Linked DNA regions of Pseudosulfitobacter sp. DSM 107133. Each later gene encodes a partner of the first gene's protein in a complex. Links are inferred from orthologs where the notes say so. Each region holds a gene or a part of one and is shown in the gene's direction. Other genes may lie near its edges. The genes, in order: DSM107133_RS12280 and uvrB.

The links.
Region 2: the proteins of DSM107133_RS12280 (region 1) and uvrB are in contact, whole or in part, in a crystal structure (PDB 7EGT), measured with the Thermus thermophilus proteins. The link is inferred for Pseudosulfitobacter sp. DSM 107133 from one-to-one orthologs. Residues at the interface, in WP_096412145.1 of Thermus thermophilus: His654, Arg656, Phe657, Gln666, Asp668, Glu669, Lys680, Arg681, Leu682, Ser683, Lys685, Tyr686, Ala687; in WP_096411307.1 of Thermus thermophilus: Glu23, Leu25, Arg26, Asp27, Gly28, Glu29, Arg30, Phe31, Arg55, Glu326, Asp327, Phe328, Glu379, Ser382, Gln383, His398, Gly400, Arg401.

Annotation. Positions count from the first base shown.
Region 1 is NZ_CP085154.1:2,507,785-2,511,272, reverse strand. The notes cover bases 202-3,370. They hold DSM107133_RS12280 (UvrD-helicase domain-containing protein), read left to right. Parts: upstream 202-545; coding sequence 546-3,170; downstream 3,171-3,370. Outside these bases: DSM107133_RS12285 (pyruvate carboxylase), read right to left, coding at 1-139. UniProt on the Escherichia coli protein: A helicase with DNA-dependent ATPase activity. Unwinds DNA duplexes with 3'-5' polarity. Translocates on single-stranded DNA with 3'-5' polarity. Initiates unwinding more efficiently from a nicked substrate than double-stranded DNA.
Region 2 is NZ_CP085154.1:513,478-516,741, reverse strand. What follows is about bases 313-3,257. They hold uvrB (excinuclease ABC subunit UvrB), read left to right. Parts: upstream 313-656; coding sequence 657-2,858; downstream 2,859-3,257. Other genes in these bases: DSM107133_RS02440 (IS110 family transposase), read right to left, coding at 3,078-3,257. Outside these bases: more of DSM107133_RS02440, read right to left, coding at 3,258-3,264. UniProt on the Escherichia coli protein: The UvrABC repair system catalyzes the recognition and processing of DNA lesions. A damage recognition complex composed of 2 UvrA and 2 UvrB subunits scans DNA for abnormalities.

The DNA of each region.
Region 1 (3,488 bases):
CCTTGAACCGGTGCAGCCCCAGCTTGTCCTCTTCGGCAAAGACGGCCACCGTCTTTTTGCCCATCTCGTTGGCCGCACGCATGATGCGGATGGCGATTTCACCCCGGTTGGCAATGAGGATCTTGGAAAACTCGGTCAAAGTGGACATCCTTGTATAAGTAACGGCCTGATGGTGTTCACGCAGGGTGTAGGTCAATTTACGCGACTGTTACAACCCAATGGCACCGTCGCGAAGCCTGTTTGCGGCGCATCCGGTCTGCTGCCGGACATGTTAGCGCAAAGACTCAGCCGAACCCGCGCGGGCCGGAGGATTTCAGGGGAATCCCCGCCCCTGTTGGTGGCCATGTCCCGGGGATCGGGCAGGTGCTGTTGCATTGCTGAAATTTTGGGCGTCCTGGCAAATCAAGCAGCGTTTCCGCGGGTCTCAGGCGGAGCCAGGACGCGGCGTGATGCCTTGTCAAAGCAGCAGTTATCGGGCGCTTTGTGGCGAGAACATCCATAGAACACCCTTTCCCTTGGGCCGTGGTATCTGTATATCGACCTACATGAGCAGTTTCGATGAAATGGACGCCTTCGAGGGCGCTTCGCTGTCCGCCCGCGCCATGGCCGCGCGTCCGCAACCCTATCTTGACGGGTTGAACCCCGCCCAACGTGCCGCGGTCGAACAGATGGACGGCCCCGTGCTGATGCTGGCAGGGGCGGGCACCGGCAAGACCCGCGCCCTGACCGCGCGAATCGTGCATTTGTTAATGACAGGACGGGCGCGCCCGAACGAAGTGCTGGCGGTGACCTTTACCAACAAGGCCGCGCGCGAGATGAAAATCCGCGTGGGCCAGATGCTGGGCCAGCAGATCGAAGGCATGCCGTGGCTGGGCACGTTCCACGCCATCTGTGTGAAACTGTTGCGGCGGCACGCGGAACTGGTGGGGCTGAAGTCGAACTTTACCATTCTGGACACCGACGACCAGCTGCGCCTGCTGAAACAACTGGTCAGTGCGGCGGGCATTGACGACAAACGCTGGCCCGCGCGGCAACTGGCCGGTGTCATCGACGCATGGAAAAACCGCGCCCTGACGCCGGACAAGATCCCGTCGGCGGATGCGGGGGCCTACAATCACAAGGGCGTGGAGCTGTATGCCCAATACCAGCGCCGCCTGATCGACCTGAACGCCACCGATTTCGGTGACCTGCTGTTGCACATGGTCACGATCTTCCAGAAACACCCCGACGTGCTGGAGCAGTACCAGCGTTGGTTCAAATACATTCTGGTGGACGAATATCAGGACACCAACGTGGCCCAATACCTGTGGCTGCGGCTGCTGGCGGGCGGGCACAAGAACATCTGTTGCGTGGGCGACGACGACCAGTCGATCTATGGCTGGCGCGGGGCCGAGGTGGGCAACATCCTGCGGTTTGAAAAGGATTTTCCGGGGTCGCATGTGGTGCGGCTGGAACAGAACTACCGCTCGACCCCGCATATTCTGGCTGCGGCCTCGGGGGTGATTGCGGGCAACACCGACCGTCTGGGCAAGACGCTGTGGACCGAAGAGACCGAGGGCGAGATGGTGCGCCTGATCGGCCATTGGGACGGTGAGGAAGAGGCGCGCTGGATCGGTGAAGAGATCGAGGCGGCGCAGCGTGGCACATCAAAACACGCGGTCAGCCGCAATAATCCTCGCTCGAAGAGTATTCTTCAAGAGTTCGAGCGTCTTGCGAAGCAGGATGCTCTGAATGGAGTGAAAACGCCTGAAGAGTTGTTCGCAAGAATGCGGTTTCAAAACAGTCCTTTCACGGACCAAAAATCCCGCCGTTTAATGTGGGAATTGGTCGGAAGATATGAGGATAATCAACCGCTTCCACCGGCGTTTCAAAAGTTTGACCTCGACGAAATCGCCATCCTCGTCCGCGCCTCGCACCAGATGCGCGCGTTCGAGGACCGGTTCCTGACCATCGGTCTGCCCTACCGCGTGATCGGTGGCCCGCGCTTTTACGAGCGGTTGGAGATCAGGGACGCGATGGCCTATTTTCGCGTCGTGGTGTCGCCGGACAATGATCTGGCGTTTGAACGTATCGTCAACACGCCAAAGCGCGGCCTTGGCGACAAGGCGCAGCAGACCATTCAGATCACGGCGCGGGCGAATGGCGTGAACCTGGTCGAAGGGGCGCGGATCGCGGTTGAACAAGGGCTGATCAAGGGCAAGGGTGGTGCCGAACTGCGCAAGCTGGTCGAGGGGATCGACCGGTGGTCTGCGATGCTGCGGGCCAATGGCACCCGCATTCTGGACGATGACGACAGCGTGGTGGACACCGAAACCGACACCGCGCCCGACTATACCCATATCGAACTGGCCGAGGTGATTCTGGATGACAGCGGCTATACCGCCCACTGGCAGAACGACAAGACACCCGAGGCGCCGGGGCGGCTGGAGAACCTCAAGGAGCTGATCAACCAGCTGCACAATTTCGAAAACCTGCAAGGGTTTCTGGAACACGTCAGCCTGATCATGGACAACGAGCAGGAAGGCGAGGGTGCCAAGGTCAGCATCATGACCCTGCACGCGGCCAAGGGGCTGGAATTCCCCATGGTGTTCCTGCCCGGTTGGGAGGACGGCCTGTTCCCGTCGCAACGTTCGATGGATGAAAGCGGGGTCAAGGGGCTGGAGGAAGAGCGCCGCCTTGCCTATGTCGGCATCACCCGCGCCGAGGAGGTCTGCACGATTTCCTTTGTCTCCAACCGCTTTGTGTTTGGCCAGTGGCAGTCGGCGCTGCCCTCGCGGTTTATCGACGAATTGCCCGCCGATCATGTCGACGTGCTGACCCCGCCGGGGCTGCATGGGGGCAATTACGGTGCCGCAGGCATGGCCGGTGTGCGATCCCGCCTGCACGAAGCGGCGGCCGAGGCCAATGTCTATAATTCCCCCGGATGGCGGCGCTTGCAGGCGCGCAGTCAGGACCGCTCGGTCAGCCAGCCGCGCGAAAGCCGTAACACCACCATCGACGCCAGTGCACTCAGCAGCTTTACCGTGGGCGAACGGGTGTTTCACCAGAAGTTCGGCTATGGTGCGGTTGTGGGAATCGAGGGCGACAAGCTGGAGATCGACTTTGAAAAGGCGGGGACCAAAAAGGTCGTGTCGAAGTTCATCACCGGCGCTGACGACATTCCGTTCTAAAGCGTCCGGCCATTACCCTGAGGCATCGCACATCACTTTTCGCGCCCCGCCGCAGGCGAAGGCAGCGAACAAGTGATTCATGTTTAAGGCCGGACGCTCCAGGGTCGCAAATGGTCGTGTGCTGCCGTCTTTGGGCTTGTGGTGAATCAGCAGCAACAATAGTCTGAACATCCAAGGTGCCGCCCACGGGCGGAGAATTGGGAAGCCGGTGTGATTCCGGCGCTGCCCCCGCAACGGTGAGGGTGGGATGTGACTGGCAAGGCCACTGGGGCGTTCCCCGGGAAGGTGTCAATTGCGGGCCGCAAGGCCACCCGCCCC
Region 2 (3,264 bases), 2.0 Mb from region 1 along the record:
TGGTGCAGACGCAACGAAGGCCCAGTTAGTCCGGCGATGTGTAAATTCGGCCTCTGAGCTATGCTGCGACCTGTATGAATGGCCGCATCGCCCGCTGCAAGGCGGCATCGAATTTTTCGCTCCCGCCGCAATTTTTGTGCTGCGAGCGCACGCAGCGAGAATCTCGAATTTTCAGGTTGGGCTCGCTGCCGACTTTCGCCGCATGGTGCATCGAAGTACGGTGAGCGGGACGAAGCGGACGTCCACCAAAGCCCGGAATCAAGGTGCGTAGCACCGCCGGGCAGCGCCCGACCGCCCCATGGGCGGGCGCTTTCTCACCGTATCGCGTTTCTTCATCCCCACGCCAAAGCATAGAAATTAAGGGGCATCCACCCATGTGGTGATGCCCACCCGCGGTCAGGCACTGCCCTGCGTGGGTAGATCATTCAGGGCTCACTGCCGACTTTCGCCGCATCCTGCACGAATGTCCGGTTTGCGACTTTGGGGCCGTTGATGACGCAACGATCAAAGTCATCTGACGTTCAACAGGGGCCAGTCCTCGCTTTATGCCTCCTTCGGGCGTGCGCCGGTACTGACAATTTCTGACAGCATCGCCGCCTGCCCCCCTTGCGTCCGGCGTCAAACGGGCCAAGTTGGGAACAGAAAGCGAGACTGCCATGCCCTACGCCCATTCCGACCAATCCGCGCCGGTGCTGTCGAACCCTGCGCCCGACGTCAAAAGCCGTGAAAAGCTGGAAGGCGGCAAGCGGTTTGTGCTGAAAACCGAATTCGAAGCCGCAGGCGACCAGCCCACGGCGATCAAAGAGCTGACGGCGGGTGTGCTGGACGGTGACCGCAACCAGGTGCTGTTAGGGGCCACCGGCACCGGCAAGACGTTCACCATGGCCCGCGTGATCGAGGAAACCCAGCGCCCGGCGATTATCCTTGCCCCGAACAAGACGCTGGCGGCGCAGCTATATGGCGAGTTCAAGGGGTTTTTCCCGGACAACGCGGTGGAATATTTCGTCAGCTTCTACGACTATTACCAGCCCGAAGCCTATGTGGCGCGGTCCGACACCTATATCGAGAAAGAAAGCCAGATCAACGAACAGATCGACCGTATGCGCCACTCGGCCACGCGGGCGCTGCTGGAACGCGATGACGTGATTATCGTGGCCTCGGTGTCGTGTATCTACGGCATCGGCTCGGTCGAGACCTATGGCGCGATGACGCAGGATTTGAAGGTCGGGCAGATGTACGACCAGCGTCAGGTGATCGCCGATCTGGTGGCCCAGCAATACAAACGCAACGATCAGGCGTTTTTCCGCGGCACATTCCGCGTGCGCGGCGATGCGCTGGAGATCTTCCCCGCCCACCTTGACGACCGCGCATGGCGGCTGTCCTTCTTTGGCGAAGAGCTGGAAAGCATTACCGAATTCGACCCGCTGACCGGCGAAAAGACCGACAAGATGGACCAGATCCGGGTCTATGCCAACAGCCACTATGTGACCCCGAAACCGGCGATGTCGCAGGCGATTATCGGCATCAAGAAAGAGCTGCGCACACGGCTGGATCAACTGGTGGGCGACGGCAAACTGCTGGAAGCGCAGCGGCTGGAACAGCGCACCAACTTTGATCTGGAAATGCTGGAAGCCACCGGCGTGTGCAACGGGATCGAGAACTATTCGCGTTATCTGACGGGCCGCGCACCGGGCGAGCCGCCCCCCACCCTGTTCGAATTCATCCCCGACAATGCCATCGTCTTTGCCGACGAAAGCCACGTCAGCGTGCCGCAGATCGGCGGCATGTACAAAGGCGACTATCGCCGCAAGTTCACATTGGCCGAACACGGGTTCCGCCTGCCGTCGTGCATGGACAACCGCCCGCTGAAGTTCGAGGAATGGGACGCCATGCGCCCGCAATCGGTGTTCGTCAGCGCCACCCCCGCGGACTGGGAGATCGAGCAGTCCGGCGGTGTGTTCACCGAACAGGTGATCCGCCCCACCGGCCTTGTCGATCCGATGATCGAGATCCGCCCCGTGGACATGCAGGTTGACGATCTGCTGGACGAGGTGCGCAAGGTGGCTGCCGCCGGGATGCGCACGTTGTGCACCACGCTGACCAAGCGCATGGCCGAAGACCTGACCGAATACATGCACGAACAGGGCATTCGCGTGCGATACATGCACAGCGACATCGACACCATCGAGCGCATCGAAATCCTGCGTGATTTGCGGCTGGGCGCCTTTGACGTGCTGATCGGGATCAACCTGCTGCGCGAAGGTCTGGATATCCCCGAATGCGGGCTGGTGGCCATTCTGGACGCGGACAAAGAGGGCTTCTTGCGCTCGGAAACCTCGCTGATCCAGACCATCGGCCGCGCGGCGCGCAACGCCGACGGGCGCGTGATCATGTACGCCGACCGCATCACCGGCAGCATGGAACGCGCCATGGGCGAAACCGAACGCCGCCGCAACAAGCAGCTGGCCTATAACGCGGAACACGGGATCACGCCGCTGACGGTCAAGAAGAACGTCGAGGATATTCTGGCCGGTCTGTACAAGGGCGACACGGATCAGTCCCGCGTCACCGCCAAGATCGACAAGTCGCTAGCGGGCGGCAATCTTCAGGCGGTTCTGGAAGGGCTGCGCTCCGATATGCGCAAGGCTGCCGAAAATCTGGAGTTCGAAGAGGCCGCACGGCTGCGCGACGAGGTCAAGCGGCTGGAAGCGGTCGATCTGGCCGTCGCCGACGACCCGATGGCGCGGCAATATGCGGTGGAAAAGGCCGTGGACGATGCACACAAGGCATCAGGGCGCAGCACCGGCGGGCGCGGCGGCATGCGCGGTGGCAAATCGCGGTACGGGGGCAAGCGGTAGGGGCTGTCAGAGGCCAGGCAAAACCGGCGTTTGCGTCCCGTCGCTGACTCAAAGCTGGTGTAGCTGTTTCCCCATGCCACCCGACGGTCAGATCGACGCAGGCCATGCGAACGGGGAGGATGAGCCTGAGCTAAACCGTCATTCATGGAAAATGCAGCGAAGTCAGGAACGAATCTTTTCCGCTTGTCCTTTTTGCGCGGAATCAAGTATCCGTCTTGGTCAAGGGTGTTTTGGTGTCCATTCTCTGTTTTCGCTTATGAGAGTGTTTGCGAGGATCAGGAGTTTTCGCATGAGGACGGCGAGCGCGACCTTGTGGGGTTTTCCGGCGGCTCTGAGGGCATCGTATTTCTGGCTCAGATCGGGGTTTCGCTTCATGGCGACGAGGGCGGGCATGAACAGGCTCTCG